Regions from separate parts of the Caballeronia sp. PC1 genome, predicted to be linked through region 1. Evidence: riboswitches for the same ligand, from Rfam matches in the RefSeq annotation. Region 1 holds a riboswitch; the other holds the start of a gene.
What was found. Region 1 has a riboswitch for glycine ahead of LY284_RS21950 (D-amino acid dehydrogenase). Riboswitches for the same ligand answer to the same signal wherever they lie in the genome.
Positions count from the first base shown of each region.

Region 1 (10,703 bases):
GCGCTCAGGCAGAATTGAACGACGATCAGGAGCGGCCCTCGACCTAGACGGCGACTGATCCACGACGCCGCGATGCATCCAGCGGCGTTGGCAATGAGGGCAAAAGAAAGAACATACCCCGTCGCCGAAAGGGAGTTGCCGTGCGAAACTCCGATCTGCTGCGCAAAGATCCAGATGCTCGTTCCACCGCCGAACAGGAAGAGCATGGCAAGCAGGCTTAGAATACTGGCCAAGCTGCCGTCATGCCTGTGCGCGGCGGGTTCGTCGAAGGACTGCGTGATGCGGCCGGGCAGGAAAGGCACGCACGACAAGAAGAGAAGCATGGCGATCGCGGTCAGGAAAGTCAGGCCTGGCATGCCCGCCGAAGGAATGGCCCAAGCTGTCGCCGTGGCCATGACGATAGCCACCGTTGCGACCTGGCCTCCAGTCCCAAATCCGAAGTTTCGGTCCGGATCACCAGAGCTTCCGATTATGCGGCACGCGATAGCATAGATCACGCCGGAGCCGAGGCCGGCTGCAAAAAGCGAGGGGTAAAGAACGGCAACATCGGTGATAAGCCCGCTCGTGCCTATCAGGGCGAGCGATATCATACCGGCGATAGCGGACAGTTTGCGGATTCCGAACCGTGGAATCCACCAGACGGCTGAAGCGGTGCTCGCCACAAACCCACAGAGGTAAGCCGTCCCGATATATCCTGCCATATTGGGGACAAGGCCAATCGTGGCGCCTGCGTGCCGATGTAGAGTGGCAGGATCCCATAAACCATTGTTCCAAACCAGAAGAGGATTACGCCAGCGGCCACCTCCCTTCCGGAGTTCAATGCGTCCTTCCGATCGTTTCTCTGCATGTTTCCCAGCGCGCTGATTTTTCCGAGCGGGTTAGCCCGTGGGCTTCGGTCAGTCCTCTTCCAAACGAGATAGATGTTATTCGATCGTCTTCGTTCATGAGAACAGATCGTTCTCGATACGTCTGGCTAAACGATCTCGGAAATGATCTTGGTAGCTTCACCAAATGCGGTATTGGCGACGGGGACCCCTGCGTAGATGGCGATTTGCATCAGCACTTCTTTGAGTTCGTCCTGCGTGAACCCTCCTTGAGCCAGCCCCGCGCGCACGTGAAGGGCATATTCTTCCCATCTTCCGAGACTCGCAGTTGTGGCTACAACGATCAATCGCCGCGTCCGCTCGTCAAGGCCGGGACGACTCCATATTTCGTTCCAAGCGATACGGGTGATCATAGCCTGAAAGTCTTCGTTGAAAGAAGTGCGTCCGGCGAGCGATCTGTCTACCCATTCGTCGCCAAGAATTGCGCGCCGTGTCACCAGACCGGCCTCGAAAAGGATGTCTCTGGCGGATGTCACAGTCGATTTGGTGCCGAAGAATCGAACGATTGCCGATGCCAATGCTGCTGGATCCTCGATAGCGGGAAGATGCCCGGTCTTGAGGCGCACCGCTTTTGCATCGGGAATGCTTGCTGCCAGGAATTCCCCATGTCCAAGAAACGGTGTGGAGATATCATCGTCTCCGGTGATGACGAGCGTTGGCACGGCGATGGCGCCGAGACGGTCCGCGATATCCATGTCGCGAATTGCTGCGGCACAGCCGGCATATCCGGTGTCGGAGCTGTTCACGAGCGCCCGCCACGCCGAGCTCACCTCTGCGGCACGGTTCTCGATGAACTTCGGCGAGAAGAAGCGATTTATCGCGGCATCTGCGATGGCTTCCGTGCCGTTGGACCGGACGGCTGCGACCCTGTCTGTCCAAATCGCCTTGTCCATCGTGGCGGAGGTACAGATCAATGCAAGGCCTGCCACTCTCCGAGGATGGTTGATCGCCATATCCATGGCGATCATCCCGCCGAGAGAAATCCCAGCAATGATCGCCTTTTCTACATTCGCTGCGTCCATCACCGCGACGGTGTCTGAACCGAGCACATCAAGGCTGTAGTCGCCCCCCGGCGCGTCCGAAGCGCCATGACCACGGTTGTCAAGGCGTATAAGCCGATAATGCGGCAGGAGATGAGGAAGCGCCTTGTCCCACAAGCTCATGTCGGTACCGATTGAGTTTATCAGGACGATGGCTGGCAACTCTGCGGAGCCTTGCTCCTTCCAGTATAACCGGACCCCGTTATGCTTTGTGAACGGCATCGATATCCCTCGTCAGAGGTTTAGAAGTTCGCGGACGATGCCTTCGCTTTCGCCTATGTCATTCCCAAGGCGGAAGCCGCGAGATTGCAAGCTATGGCATCTCCATCGATTTGGAGGCCTTCGATCGTAACGACCATCGAGCCTATTGCTCCGGCGGCGATGGAAAAGAGATCCGCCAGAATTGAAGCCTCTGTCTGCCATCCACCGAGCCCCCGCTCCTGTTCCTGGGGAAGGCCCCCCAGCAATGTGGCAACCAGTCCGGGCGCGCGATGCGCAGCGGATAGAGCGACTTGGCAGCCTGTCGGGTTCCGTTTGTGCGGCATCGCAGAGGACCCGCCACGGCCCGGGACGACCGGCTCAAGAGCTTCCCGAATATGGTCCTGCGACAGCAAGGCGATATCCTTTGCCATTTTGCCAACGGTGCCAACCAGGATGCCGACGCTCGTGCCGATCGCGGCCACGGCGATTCTGCGGCTATGCCAAGGAGGCGCAGGTTTCAGCTGCAACGCGCTGGATAGCCGGCGCGCGACCGCAGAGCCTCTGCCCGACATGCCTGCCCGCGTCCCCGAGGCCCCGCCAAGCTGAACGCATATGTACGCGCCGGCGTCGGCTCGCATGCGCGCCGCTGCCTCGGCGATCCCCGCACGCCATTGGGCGATCCGCAGTCCAAAAGATATTGGCATCGCATTCTGCATCAACGTCCTGCCTACGGCAGGCACGCGGCGATAGTTTTCCGCCAAGGCTGTCAGGGCAAGGTCGAGACGATCGGCATCGTCGATCAGCAATGCGGAGGCTTCTCTCGCCTGCATCATCATCACCGTGTCAGCCAGGTCCTGACTGGTCGCGCCCTTGTGGACCGCCATCGCCGTCTCTGGCGCCATCGCCGAACGGATCCTGCCGATCAGCGGTATCGCGAGCGTACCTGCGAACGCAGCCTCGTCGGCGAGGATTTGAGGGTCGATGGCGAGCGACGCGCAGACGGCGCCGATCTCATCGGCGACGCGTTCCTCGATGATCGCTTCTGCGGCTTGAGCCTGCGCCAATGCAGCCTCAAATTCCAGGGCGTGTTTGACGGTCGAGCGGTCGTCATAGACCGCCAGCATCGCCGGCGTTGTCGCTGAACGATCGTGAAGGAGCCTGCTCACAGCGAAAAGAAGACCGTCTCTGCATCACCTTGGATGTGAATATCGAGCCACCAGACTCCATCATCGCGCTGGCGCGCAACAAGCGTCGATCGACGGTCCGATGGCACAAGGGAGAGGATGGCATCTGTGTCGTTGCCTTCTGCGCCGTCGAAATACAGGCGTGTGCAAAGTCTTCGCAGCACCCTCTCGCGAAGATCGATAACGCGATGTGGGGAGCTTGGAGCGAATTGCCTGGTCCGGGCACGCGGCCCGGGAAAACAGTGCGGAAGCGATACACGCCGGATTCGTCGGTAGCGCATCGGCCGAACCCTATGAACTCCGGATCGAGTGGAATTTCGGCTCGCTTATCCGCCCCTCCGGAATATCTTCCCGACGCGTTGGCTTGCCAACTTTCTACCAATGCGTCTGAAATCGGGTCGCCATTTCCGTCGAGAATCTGGCCAGCAATGTCTATCACATCCCCTCTGGGAGCGCCCGTTCGCGTCGGGCGATTCAGAACATAGTGATCATCCGCGAAGAGCTCCGGTCGGGCTCCCAGATCTGACAGTCCCACCAAGTCAGCGCCGCCTTTCCAAGGCAGACCGTAGTGGAAGAAGGGGCCTACAGTCTGCCAAGGAGTTTGACCGAATAATCGAGGATCCTGGTTATCGAACCGCGCAGACGCTTTACGCTTTTCCAAGTCGTTATCCATTGGCAGTACCCTCGAAGGGCGTCTGCATTGCCCCCTTCAGCACGATGTCAAAACGGTATCCGAGCGCCCAGTTGGCGATGGTCGTGTCGATATCAAACCGGCAGATGAGGCGATTGCGATACGGCATCGGAACCGCATTCGCGATCGGATCGATCTCGATCAATGGATCGTCAGGAAAGTAGATTTGGGTGACGAGACGAGTGGCGAAGGCGGGGCCAAGCAACGACAGGTGAATATGAGCCGGGCGCCATGCATTGTGATGGTTACCCCAAGGGTAAGCTCCGGGCCGGATGGTCGTGAAGGAATACCAGCCCTGATCATCGGTAATCACCCGACCAGCTCCGGTGAAGTTCGGATCGAGCGGCGCGTCCCAATTATCGTTGCGATGGATATACCGCCCGGCCGCGTTCGCCTGCCAGATTTCGACGATGGTGTTTGGTACCGGACGACCACTGTCATCCAGCACCCTGCCAGAGATGCGGATGCGCTGGCCATGGGGAGCAGATCCATGTTGCGACGTTAGGTCTACCTCGGCTTGACCCATAAGAGCGCTCCAGCAACCGCTGGGGCCGCTCACCTCAGTCAAAGTCTGCGGAGCGTTGACCAAGGGGTGACGCGGACTACGCAATCCGGTCGAGCGATACTCTGGGTAGAGGAGTGGTGGCAAGCCCGCGTCGTCAGGCGCATATGCGATGTCCGTTGTCACAGGCAATTCTCCCGGAGCTTGCCCAGAAAGAGAGGGGCATTCGTCTTGGAAGCGATTTCCTCGACGCAGACGGATGGTGCCATGTCGAGCAGCGCAAGCACTCCGGCTTGCGGGTCTAACTCCATCACCCCGAGGTCCGTAATGATCAGATCAACCACCGACCTGCCGGTCAGGGGCAGAGTACATTTCTGGACGATCTTGGGCGCGCCATCCTTGGACGTATGATCCATGACGACCACCACCCGCTTGACGCCTGCAACCAGATCCATCGCTCCTCCGATCCCCTTCACCATCTTGCCCGGAATGGTCCAGTTGGCGAGGTCGCCATTCGACGCGACTTGCATGCCTCCCAGGATGGCCATGTCGATGTGCCCGCCCCTGATCATGGCGAAGCTGTCGGCAGACGAGAAAAAACTCGAAGTCGGCAGCGTGGTGACTGTCTCCTTGCCGGCATTGATCAAGTCTGCATCAGCTTCATCAGCGAACGGGTAAGGGCCCACTCCGAGCATGCCATTTTCGCTTTGCAGCGTGACGGTCACGTTTTCGGGGACATGGTTGGCAACCAGCGTAGGGATGCCGATTCCGAGATTTACGTAAAATCCGTCCTTGAGTTCTCGAGCAGCGCGCGCTGCCATCTGATCGCGCGACCAAGCCATCATGCAGGCTCCGAGAGCGCGAATCGTCAGCTTTTCGATCTTCTTCTCGAGGCCCGTCGCTCGAACAATCCGATCGACGTAAATGCCGGGCGTATGCACTTCATCCGGGTCGATGGCGCCAGCTGGCACGATCTCCTCGACCTCGGCGACCGTCACCCGTCCGGCTGTCGCCATGATCGGGTTGAAATTCCGCGCTGTCTTTCGAAAAACCAGATTGCCTTCGGGATCAGACCGCCAAGCCTTGACTATCGAAAGATCAGCTTTCAGCCAGCGCTCTCGAATATATTCATCGCCGTCGAAAGTTTCGACAGGCTTGTCTTGCGCGACGACGGTTCCTACCCCGGTCCGGGTATAGAATGCCGCAATGCCGGCGCCGCCGGCGCGAATGCGCTCGGCTAACGTACCTTGCGGATTCAGCTCAAGTTCGATGTCACCATCCAGGAACTGCCGCTCAAAAAGACGATTGTCGCCAATATACGATGCGATCATGCGACTGATCTGCCTGCTTTGCAGCAGCTGCCACAGACCAAAGCCTTCTGCGCCCGCGTTGTTCGAAATCACTGTAAGCCCTCGGGTACCGCTTCGATAAAGCTCCGCGATAAGGTTCTCCGGGTTTCCGCAAAGGCCAAAGCCACCCGACATGATCGACATTCCGTCGAACAGCAAACCCTCAAGCGCTTCGGACGCGCTGCCTCGAATTTTTGAAAGCATTATAAGCCTCGGAACTGTTCGGAATTTTCCTTCGAACCTTATCCTTCGCATCGGCATGGAGCTGCTGCTTTTGACGATATGTGAAGGACGTTTGCGGTTTCGTCATTCTCGGTCGTCCGAATTGACTTGAGCGCACATTTCCAGGCAGGCCAGACTTGCCATTGCGGGAGAGACCGTTCGCCGGCGCCGAAGGAGCAACCGCCCCGGAAACTCTCAGGCAAAAGGACCGCAGGGCATCAAGATATCTGGAGAGTGGCGCCCGCCTGGGTGCCCGCCGACGGGATAGCGATCTCAGGCACAGCGGACAGATGGGGCGCATCCACCACCTTTTGGGGAGCGGCTCCCAGTGGCACGTATTAGCATCATCGGCGCCGGCATTACCGGCGTAACAACCGCCTACAGCTTGGCTGTCCGCGGTCATGAAGTCACCGTCTACGATCGTCGCCGCTATCCGGCGATGGTCACCTCATTTGCCAACGGTGGCCAGCTCTCCGCAAGCAATGCCGAAGTCTGGAACAGCTGGGCCACCATCGCAAAGGGTATGAGATGGCTCTTGAAAAATGACGCGCCGTTGTTGCTGAACCTCAAGCCCGGCCTTCACAAATACGGGTGGCTCGCCGAGTTTTGCGGCAATATCTTTCGGCACGAAAGAAACACGATCGCGACCGTTCGTCTCGCACTCGACGCGCGAAGGCATATGTTCACCATTGCGGAAGCAGAGGGCATCGATTTCGATCTGAAGCGATGCGGAATCCTTCATCTCTACCACAATGAACAGGAGTTTCGTGCTGCCGAAGTGGGCAACGCCCTCCTCCTCAAGGGCGGGCTCGAAAGGCACGCAGTGTCAGCTGGAGAAATGCGCGCGATCGAGCCGAGCCTGCAAGGCGCTCTTCACGCCGGATTCTTCACCCCGGGGGACGCCACGGGCGACATCCACAAGTTCACACGCGGGCTCGCAGATGCGTGTGCACGCCGAGGCGTGATTTTCAAGTTTGGAGCTGCTGTCCGGCGAGTGGAGATACAGAACCGGATTTGTACCATCAGCTTGACCGATGACGAGAGTGGTCGGCCGATCGCCTCTCAGACAGCTGATGCCATCGTTGTCTGCGCAGGGGTTGAAAGCCGAGAAATCGCCAGAAAGCTCGGCGAGAAAGTAAACATTTATCCGGTGAAGGGCTATTCCATCACTGTAAACTTGAGAGACGAGCAGAGCCGAACAGCTGCACCGAGTGTCAGCCTGCTCGACGACGCTGCGAAGATCGTCACAAGCCGCCTCGGTCCAGATCGATTCCGGGTGGCCGGCACCGCAGAGTTCAATGGGTTCAACCTAGATATTCGCGCTGACCGGATCCGCCCGTTGCTGCGCTGGTCGGAACGCCTGTTCCCCAAAATGGATACTGACAGCGTCACCCCATGGGCAGGCCTGCGCCCCATGACGCCCGATATGCTGCCTGTTGTCAGGCCGGGGAGAGTGCGTGGCGTCTACTACAACACCGGCCACGGCCATCTTGGCTGGACGCTTTCCGCTGCAACTGCCGAGATGATCGCCATGCGCCTGGACAGCGACTTCGCCGCGTAGCTTCGATCCACATTATTCATCAGAAGGATTTCGAGAATGATCCTAAGCTTGAAGCAAGCCCAGAATATTGCACTTCGCACTCTCAAGGCCGGTGCCGAAAAAGGACTGAAGCCGCTATGCGTAGCCGTGCTCGATCCGGGAGGTCATACAATAGTCCTGCACCGAGCGGACGGCGCGTCGCATCTTCGACCAGCAATTGCTATCGCGAAGGCGGCCGGCGCCTTGAATCTCGGCGTCTCTTCCCGCTCGATCGCGGCGATCGCGGCCGAACGACCGACATTTTTCAACTCGCTCGTAGGCATAGCGCCTCTCGGTATGGTGCCGGCCGCCGGAGGAGTGATCGTGGTTGACAGCGACGGCCAGACACTGGGTGCCGTCGGCGTTACCGGCGACACCTCGGACAATGACGAAGCTTGTGCACTTGCGGGCATCGAAGAGGCAAATCTGTTCGCGAAGGACTGATCATTGCCCGCGCAACGCGGCAAAGGTATTTCACATAAGTGCAATGATTGAAGAGAGATTGGCAAAAGCAGCGAGGAGGACGTTCGCCTTATGAAGTTGGACAGGCAGCTGGCGCGGCATGCGTACGGCTCCTTCCAGCAAATAATAAGGGGGGTTTATGTCTCGGTCGAATAGAACGAACGGGTCGGTAGCGGCCCTGCTTGCCGCTACTGTTCTGGCCGGATCGGCGACGCCAGCCTTCGGGCAGGCGACACCCGAGGCGCCTCAAGATTCTTCCGCGTCCTCATCGGGCGGATCGCTCGACATTGTCGTTACCGCCCGCAAGCGCGAAGAACGCCTCCAGGATATCCCGGTGGCGGTCTCGGCGATCGGCGGAGCTGCCCTCGAACAGAAGGGCATCGACAATGTGACAAACCTGATCGGGACGGTTCCGAGCCTCTTCACCAGCCAGAACCAGGCGTTCGGGCCGCTTCCCAACCAGACCTATCTCGTACTTCGCGGCGTCGGAGCGGCGGCATCCAACGATCCCGCTGTCGGAACCTTCGTCGATGGCGTCTATCAACCGAGCCTGGCATTCGACACTGGCTTCCTCGACTTGGAGCGCATCGAGGTTTTGCGTGGGCCGCAAGGTACCCTTTTTGGCAGAAACACCGAAGGCGGTGCACTGAACATTGTGACCGCGAAGCCCGACGGCACCTTTCGTGGGAAGCTGCGCGCAGAATATGCGGACTTCAATAGCGTTCGCCTCGGCGCGAGTTTCAGCGGCCCATTGGTGGAGGACAAGCTCTTCGCTAGCCTTTCTGGTCAATATTACAGCACCGATGGCTACATCCACAACCTGACCATCGACAAGGATCAGGATACGCTTCGCAGCCTGGCCGGGCGCTTCGTGCTTCGCGCATTGCCCACCGAAGACTTCGAGATCATTCTCCGACTGGATGGTTCTCGCAACAGAAACGGTTATCTCGGTTACGGCGTCGTGGACGACGGCGCGAAGCGTTATGCCACACTCGATGATCGCAAGGTTGTCTCGCCCGACACGAGCTTTGGCGGCTCTCTAACCATGTCGTACGATCTTCCGGCGTTTACGATCAAGTCGATCACCGGATATCAGCACGTAAAGACCGAATTCTGGTACGACTTTGATGGATATTCGGACCCCGACAACTTTCAGGACCAGCGCACGACCCAGTCAGCACTCTCCGAAGAACTTCGTTTCGAGTCGAGGAGCGGCGGGTCTTTCACATGGCTTGGCGGATTGTACGCCTTTCAGGATATCCACGAACAGAACCGCAATTTCGCCTTGTCTGGCTGTACGATCTGCGCCTTTCCGCCGATTTTCAATCCCGCCAACGACGTGCGGGAAGCGACGAGGTTGCGGCGTCGCGGCTGGGCCGCTTTCGGTCAAGTCGGCTACAAGTTCAACGATCGCTTCGAGCTGACTGTCGGCGGGCGATATGGCTGGGAGCGGACGCGGGCATTCCAGCAGGGCGTCGTGATCGTGCCGGCTGTGGGCGCGAACGACGCGTTCAGCGGAGTCACGTCAAAAGCTTCAGCAATTTCTCGCCGTCCGCTTCATTCTCCGTTCACTGGACGCCTGATGTCATGACTTACGCGACTGTGTCGCGAGGTTATCGCTCAGGCGGCTTTGACAAATATCCGGGTAGCAGTGCAGCCGTTGGGATCGCTTTCGACAACGAAAAGTCGACCAATTATGAGGTGGGGCTGAAAGCGTCGCTCTTTGACCGACACCTGATCGCCAGCGTTGCTGGTTTCATCGTTCAGGTGGACGACATGCAGCTGGCTTCTGTTGCCATCAGCCCGGTCACCGGTCTCCCTGTCGGTGTCACTGCCAATGTCGGTGCCTCCCGTAACCGCGGGTTCGAGTTCGAAGCAACCGCCATGCCGTTCCGCGGATTCAAGATTCGCGGGAACGCTGCATATACCGACGCGCGCTTCACCTCTATTACGAGCCCGGTAGGATCCCATCTGACCGGCGATGCGTTGCCTTATGTCCCCAAGTGGACTGCTTCAGGCGGCGCAGATTACACTGTCTCGATCGGTGACACTGAACTCAATCTCGCAGCCGACTATCGTTATGTGGGGCCGTATTATTCCGGTAACGGGGCTCCTCCGTTTGATCCGATCCTGCAGGTTCAATCCTATGACCAGCTCGACCTCCGCGCCAGTCTGAAGAGAGACCGATGGGAGCTGACCGTTTACGTCGACAATGTGACGGACAACTTCAACATTACACGCCGGTTCGCACCGCCGTTCCAACCGTTCACCCGCGCCTCGGTGCTTCCACCTCGCAAGTTTGGCGTGAAGCTGAACTACAGCTGGTGAACATCCGCCGCCGGCCTCACTGGCCGGCGGCTTTGACCACTCAGGAATCGTGTCCTTGTTAAGGAGCGTCGGCCCGCAGCGAAACGCTGCTTCGCTGTCAAAGGATTTGCCGTGACCGAGATCGACATGACGAGCTTTGATGGAATTATCGGGAGCCTGACCCCGATGAGCGGCGAAGTCATCGACTGGACGAGCCCGACCGCTCCGGACAGAGCCCTTCAGTTTCGCGCCGGCGGACACGCTGATGTCGAGCGGGCCGTC
Region 1 is NZ_JAJUBH010000002.1:1,283,932-1,294,634, forward strand. It holds gene LY284_RS21915 (MFS transporter) at 1-821, opposite strand, end outside; gene pcaD (3-oxoadipate enol-lactonase) at 974-2,146, opposite strand; gene LY284_RS21925 (lyase family protein) at 2,200-3,249, opposite strand; gene LY284_RS21930 (hypothetical protein) at 3,233-3,982, opposite strand; gene pcaH (protocatechuate 3,4-dioxygenase subunit beta) at 3,975-4,688, opposite strand; gene LY284_RS21940 (3-oxoacid CoA-transferase subunit B) at 4,685-5,344, opposite strand; partial or broken gene LY284_RS21945 (CoA transferase subunit A) at 5,360-6,055, opposite strand; glycine riboswitch at 6,210-6,294, shown strand; gene LY284_RS21950 (D-amino acid dehydrogenase) at 6,402-7,634, shown strand; gene LY284_RS21955 (heme-binding protein) at 7,683-8,096, shown strand; partial or broken gene LY284_RS38735 (TonB-dependent receptor) at 8,254-9,597, shown strand; gene LY284_RS38740 (TonB-dependent receptor) at 9,576-10,442, shown strand; gene LY284_RS21965 (aldehyde dehydrogenase) at 10,554-10,703, shown strand, end outside.

Region 2 (6,961 bases), on a different contig from region 1:
TGATTCGGCAGGAACTTCGCCAGATGCGCGCCGACCGCGACCGGACCGACGCCCGGTCCGCCGCCGCCGTGCGGAATGCAGAACGTCTTGTGCAGGTTCAGGTGCGAGACGTCGCCGCCGAACTGGCCGGGCGCGCAGAGGCCGACCATCGCGTTCATGTTCGCGCCATCGACATACACCTGGCCGCCGTGCGCATGCACGATCTCGCAGATTTCGCGGACGTTGCGCTCAAAGACGCCGTGCGTCGACGGATACGTGATCATGATCGCGGCGAGATTCGCCGAATGCTTCTCGGCCTTCGCTTTCAGGTCGTCGATATCGACGTTGCCGTTCGCATCGCACGCGACGACCACGACCTGCATGCCCGCCATCTGCGCCGACGCCGGATTGGTGCCGTGCGCGGACGCCGGAATCAGGCACACGTTGCGATGCCCTTCGCCGCGCGACTCGTGATACGCGTGAATGATGAGCAGGCCCGCGTATTCGCCTTGCGAACCCGCGTTCGGCTGCAGCGACACCGCCGCGTAACCCGTGCATGCGACGAGCATCTGTTCGAGCTGATCGATCATCGTGCGATAGCCGAGCGTCTGCTCGGCGGGCGCGAACGGATGAATCGCGGCGAACTCGGGCCACGTCACCGGCAGCATTTCCGAGGTTGCGTTGAGCTTCATCGTGCACGAACCGAGCGGGATCATCGTGCGGTCGAGCGCGAGATCCTTGTCCGAGAGACTGCGCAAATAGCGCAGCATTTCGTGCTCGGAATGATGGCGATTGAAGACCGGATGCGTGAGATATTCGCTTTCGCGCTTCAATGCGCCGGGAATCGGATCGCTCACGGAAGCATCCAGCGCGTCGATGTCGAACGTTTCGGTCTTGCCCGCGACTTCCGCGAAGAGCGCGAAGAGCTTGAGCAGGTCGTCGCGCGTGGTGGTTTCGTCGAGTGACACGCCCACTTGCGTGGCGCTCACACGGCGCAGGTTGATGCGCGCCGCATAGGCCGCCTGATGCAGCGCGGTCGTGTTTGCGCCGCTTTGCACGGTGACCGTGTCGAAGAACGTTTCGTTCGCGATCGTGTAGCCCAGTTTGCGAAGACCCGCCGCGAAAATCGACGCGACGCGGTTCACGCGCAGCGCGATCGTCTTGATGCCGCGCGGTCCGTGATACACCGCGTACATGCTCGCCATGATCGCGAGCAGCGCCTGCGCCGTGCAGACATTCGACGTCGCTTTTTCGCGGCGAATGTGCTGTTCGCGCGTTTGCAGCGCGAGACGCAGCGCGGGATTGCCTTGCGCATCGACCGTCACGCCGACGAGACGGCCCGGCATTTGGCGCTTGAATTCGTCGCGCACGGCCATGTACGCCGCGTGCGGGCCGCCGAAGCCGACCGGCACGCCGAACCGCTGCGTATTGCCGATGGCCACATCCGCGCCCCATTCGCCCGGCGGCGTGATGAGCGCGAGCGCGAGCAGATCCGCCGCCGCGACCACATGACCGCCCGCCGCGTGAATCTTTTCCGCCAGTTCGCGATAGTCGCGCACGTCGCCGTTCGCGCCGGGATATTGCAGCAGCACGCCGAACGCGTTCGCGCTCGCGGCATCCGCGGCCGGTCCGACCTTCACTTCGATGCCCGCCGGCTTCGCACGCGTCTGCACCACTTCGATGGTCTGCGGCAAAACATCGTCCGCCACATAGAAGACGTTCGATTTCGGCTTGCCGACGCGCTGCAGCAGCGTCATCGCCTCGGCGGCGGCGGTGGCTTCGTCGAGCAGCGATGCGTTCGCCATCGCGAGACCCGTCAGGTCCATCACCATCTGCTGGAAGTTCAGGAGCGCTTCGAGACGCCCTTGCGAAATCTCCGGCTGATACGGCGTATAAGCCGTGTACCACGCCGGATTTTCGAGCACGTTGCGCAGGATCACCGCCGGCGTGTGCGTGCCGTAATAACCCTGGCCGATGTAAGTCCGGAACACCAGATTCTCGTCCGCCAGCTTGCGCAGGTAGGCGAGCGCTTCGGCCTCGCTCTTGGGCTGCGTGAACGCGCCGAGCGGCAGCGTTTCCTTGCGGCGGATCGATTCAGGAATCACCGCGTCGATGAAGGCCGCGCGCGACGCGAAGCCAAGCGCATCGAGCATCGCGCGCTGGTCTTTTTCATCGGGGCCGATGTGCCGCTCGGCGAATGCGTCGTGGCATTCGAGCGCGGCGAGTGACAAGGGGGTGCGGTTCATCAGGCGATCCGGGTGTTCGAGCTTCATGTGAATTCCTGCTGACGACGAAGGCGCGGCGGCCTTCGTCCGTGAGATAGATTATTCGCCGATCGACTTGCCGTAGCCTTCGGCGTCGAGCAGCTTGTCGAGACCGGCGTCGCCCGACGGCTTGATCTTGAAGAGCCAGCTTTCGTACGGCGCGCCGTTGACCTGATCCGGCGCGGACGTGAGCGCATCGTTCGACGCGACCACTTCGCCCGAGACCGGTGCGTAGATATCGGAGGCGGCCTTCACCGATTCGATGACGGCGATCGCATCGCCCGCCGCGACGGTCTTGCCCGCGGCCGGCAGTTCGACGAACACGATGTCACCGAGCGCTTCCTGCGCGTGATCGGTGATGCCGACGGTCAGCGTGCCGTCGGCTTCGGTGCGGACCCATTCGTGCGATTCGGTGTATTTCAGATCGGCCGGGATGCTCATTGAATGCTCCTTGCGTGGTTCTTTCGTGAGTTTCTTGATAGGAGGGAACGGGCGCGACGGCGTTACGAAAGTTCGACCAGAACCTTGCCGTTGCGCACGAACGGAAGTTTTACCACGCGCGCGGGAAGCTGTTTGTCGCGGATGACGACCTGCACCGTGTCGCCCGCGGCAACACCCGTCGGCACGCGCGCGAACGCGATCGATTCCTGCATCGACGGCGAAAACGTGCCGCTCGTGATCTCGCCCTCGCCTTGTTGCGTCACGACTTTCTGATGCGCGCGCAGCACGCCGCCCGCCTTGCCGTTTTCCTTGATGAGCACGAGCCCGACGAAGCCCGCCTTCGAGCCGTTCGCCTCCAGCGCGCTGCGGCCGACGAAATCGCGTTCCGTTTTCAGATCGACGGTCCACGCGAGGCCGGCGTCGAGCGGCGATACGTCGTCGTCCATGTCCTGCCCGTAGAGATTCATGCCCGCTTCGAGACGCAGCGTGTCGCGCGCGCCGAGGCCGGCGGGCTTCACGCCTGCATCGGCGAGCGCGTTCCACAGGGCTTCGACATGCGTCGCCGGGACGACGATCTCGAAACCGTCTTCGCCGGTGTAACCGGTGCGCGCGAGCATCAGTTCGCCGAATGTCGCGGACTGAACCGTGACGGCGTTGAACGGCTTGATGTCCTGCGTTTGCGCGCGCGCGTCGGGCAGCACTTGCCAGGTTTTTTCGCGCGCGTTCGGGCCCTGCACGGCGATGATCGCGAGATCGCGGCGCGGCGTGATGGAAAGATTGAACTCGCCCTCGGCATTCAACTGACCGAACCAGGCGATGTCCTTCTCCGCCGTGCCCGCATTCACGACGACGCGGAAACTCGTTTCGGAGAAGTAGTAGACGATCAGATCGTCGATGACGCCGCCGTTGCCGTTGAGCAGGCACGAATAGAGGGCGCGGCCGGGCGTCGTGAGCTTATCGACGTTATTGGCGATTGCGTACCTGAAGAATTCGCGGACGGCCTCGCCTTCGAAATCGACGACGCGCATGTGAGACACGTCGAACATGCCGGCGTCGGTGCGCACCGCGCGATGCTCGTCGATCTGCGAACCGTAGTTGACGGGCATGTCCCAGCCGCCGAAATCGACCATGCGCGCGTTGAGCGCGAGGTGGGCGGCGTGCAGGGGCGTCTGTTGAAGTGAAGTCATCGGGGCCTCGGTTCGCGAAACAAAAAAGGCCACGCAGCGCAGTATTCGCTTATCGGATGCGCCTTCGTGCTGCCGGAAGCAGCGCGCAAGGCTCATGCCGCGAGCGGTTGCGATGCGTGACCCCTCTGTCCTCGGTACCTGAGAGATTGCGCGAACCGTGCACGGTCGTGCTGCGATTCATCGCGCGCCCCTTCGGTGGGCAACTGGCTTCGATGAAGCCGCTGCCGCTCTCCAGAGTGCGAGAAAACTTCGTTCCTCGACGCCGTCGGTCCTTTTGCCTGAGAGTTTGCGGGTATGCCCCTTCGGCGGCGCGGCCTTTTTCGTTGCGACGACAGGCCACGCGCTCTCCCGACGCGTGCGGCAGAATTTACGCGACCGATTTCGGGTTGTCAAACGGATTCGGGGGCATCCGATGGACGGCGCGCACCCGCCGGCAGGGATTCAGCCGAGCCGCTCGAACACCACCCGTCTCCCCTCCCGATCACTCTCAATCGCCAGCTCAATAATCGTCATCGTATCCACCGCGTCCTGCGGCGACACCGGGAACGGCTTGCCCTCCTGAATCGACGCCGCCAGCGCGCGATAAAACTCCACATACGCGCCGTCTTTCGTCGCGAATTCGTGGCGCAGATCGAGATCGCCATCGACTTCGCGCAGCAAGCCCGGCGGATTCTTCGCGAATTCAGGATTGCCCGGCCGCATGCCCGCGCGCAACTGGTCTTCCTGCGTATCCAGCCCGTTTTTCACGTAACTGCCGCGCGTGCCGTGGATCGCGAAACGCGGCGGCTCCAGCGCCGCGAGCGCGCTCGCGTGCAGGATCACTTCCTTGTCGCCGTAGCCGAGCACGAGATGCACGTAATCCGGCGCGTGCGCGTGATCGCGATGCGCCTTCACAAACGCCGTGACCGTCTGCGGCGCGCCGAACAGCGTCAGCGCCTGATCGATCAGATGCGGCCCCAGATCGAACAGCAAGCCACCGCCGCGCTCCGCCTCCTCGCGCCAGCGCTGCGGCACCTTCGGGCGAAACCGGTCGAAATGCGATTCGTAATGGGTGACGCGCCCGAGCCGCCCGCTCTCGATCAGCGCGCGCACCGTCATGAAATCGCCGTCCCAGCGGCGATTGTGGAACGGCGCGAACAGCAAGCCCCGTTGCTGCGCGAGATCGGCGAGCGTGCGGGCGTCGCGCGCGGACAGCGTCACGGGTTTATCGACGACGACATGCTTGCCCGCCGACAACGCACGATGCGCGAGATCGAAGTGCGTGTCGTTCGGCGTCGCGATGACCACGGCCTCGATTTCGTCGATGCCGACGAGCGCGTCGAAATCCGCCACGATGCGTGCGTTCGGATAGTCCGCCTGCGCGCGCTCGGCCTGGCTCGTCGCGATGGCCGCGACTTCGGCCCGGCCGCAGTGCTCGATGACGGGCGCGTGAAACGTCGCGCCGGCGAGGCCATAGCCCATTACGCCAACTTTAAGTGGTGTGCTCATGCGGGCAGCGTCCTGTCGTGAATTCGATCGGATATTGTGGCACGAACGAGGGCCGGAACCGCGCCGGTTCTATCGTGTTAACATCGCGCTCTCCTCCATGCGCCGGCCTCGCCGCGCGCGCCAAATTTCCAAGCTCAACACGATGTCCGCAGGTCTGAACGCCGCGCAAAGCGAAGCCGTGCGCTATCTCGATGGTCCCTGTCTCGTGCTCGCCGGCGCGGGCAGCGGCAAGACGCGCGTGATCACGCAGAAGATCGCGCATCTGATCGAAGGGCGCGGCTTCGAGCCGAAGCACATCGCCGCGCTCACCTTCACGAACAAGGCCGCGCTCGAAATGCGCGAGCGCACCGGCAAGCTCCTCGAAGGCAAGACGCTCACGACGCCCGGCAAGGAAGGCCGCAAGATTCCGGTCAATCAGTTGACGATCTGCACGTTCCACTCGCTCGGCGTGCAGATCATGCGGCAGGAAGCGGAGCACGTCGGACTGAAGCCGCAGTTCTCCATCATGGATTCGGACGACTGCTTCGGCATGGTCCAGGAGCAGCTCGGCACGACCGACAAGGGTCTGATCCGCAAGATCCAGTCGATCATTTCGCTGTGGAAGAACGCGATGGTCTCGCCCGATCAGGCGTCCGTGCTCGCCGCGAATGAGGACGAGCATCAGGCGGCGATCGTGTATCGCAGCTATGCCGCGACGCTGCACGCGTATCAGGCGCTCGATTTCGACGATCTGATCCTGCGCCCCGCGCAGCTTTTCGCGGAGAACGAGCAGGTGCGCGACAAGTGGCAGAACCGCTTGCGTTATCTGCTCATCGACGAGTATCAGGACACCAACGCGTGCCAGTACGAACTGGTGAAGCTGCTGGCCGGTCCGCGCGCGGCGTTCACCGCCGTGGGTGACGACGATCAGGCCATCTACGGCTGGCGCGGCGCGACCATCGAAAATCTCGCGCAGCTCGGCAAGGATTTTCCGAAGCTGCATGTCATCAAGCTGGAGCAGAACTATCGCTCGACGGTGCGGATTCTGACGGCGGCGAACAACGTCATCGCGAACAATCCGAAGCTGTTCGAGAAGAAGCTGTGGTCGGAACACGGCATGGGCGACACCATCACCGTCACCGGTTGCAACGACGAAGAGCACGAGGCGGAGTCGGTCGTGTTTCGCCTGTCCGCGCACAAGTTCGAGCGGCGCACGCAGTTCCGCGACTACGCGATTCTCTATCGCGGCAACTTTCAGGCGCGCATCTTCGAACAGGTGCTGCGGCGCGAGCGCATTCCGTATGTGCTCTCGGGCGGGCAATCGTTCTTCGACAAGGCCGAGATCAAGGATCTGATCGCCTATCTGCGTCTGATCGCCAATCCCGATGACGATCCCGCCTTCATCCGCGCGATCACGACACCGCGGCGCGGTGTCGGCAACACGACGCTCGAAGCGCTCGGCGCGTTTGCGGGCGCGGCGAAGGTATCGCTGTTCGAGGCGGTGTTCATGGGCGGCATCGAGGCGCGGCTGTCGGCGCGGCAGGTCGAACCGCTGCGCACGTTCTGCGAGTGGATGCGGCGTCTGTCGGACCGCGCCGATCGCGATCCCGCGACCGAAGTGCT
Region 2 is NZ_JAJUBH010000001.1:2,840,092-2,847,052, reverse strand. It holds gene gcvP (aminomethyl-transferring glycine dehydrogenase) at 1-2,252, opposite strand, end outside; gene gcvH (glycine cleavage system protein GcvH) at 2,304-2,684, opposite strand; gene gcvT (glycine cleavage system aminomethyltransferase GcvT) at 2,747-3,871, opposite strand; glycine riboswitch at 3,987-4,116, opposite strand; glycine riboswitch at 4,128-4,232, opposite strand; gene LY284_RS13570 (oxidoreductase) at 4,313-5,359, opposite strand; gene LY284_RS13565 (UvrD-helicase domain-containing protein) at 5,502-6,961, shown strand, end outside.
Region 2: linked by a shared signal. The riboswitch ahead of gcvT (glycine cleavage system aminomethyltransferase GcvT) and the one ahead of LY284_RS21950 (D-amino acid dehydrogenase) in region 1 are both predicted to bind glycine.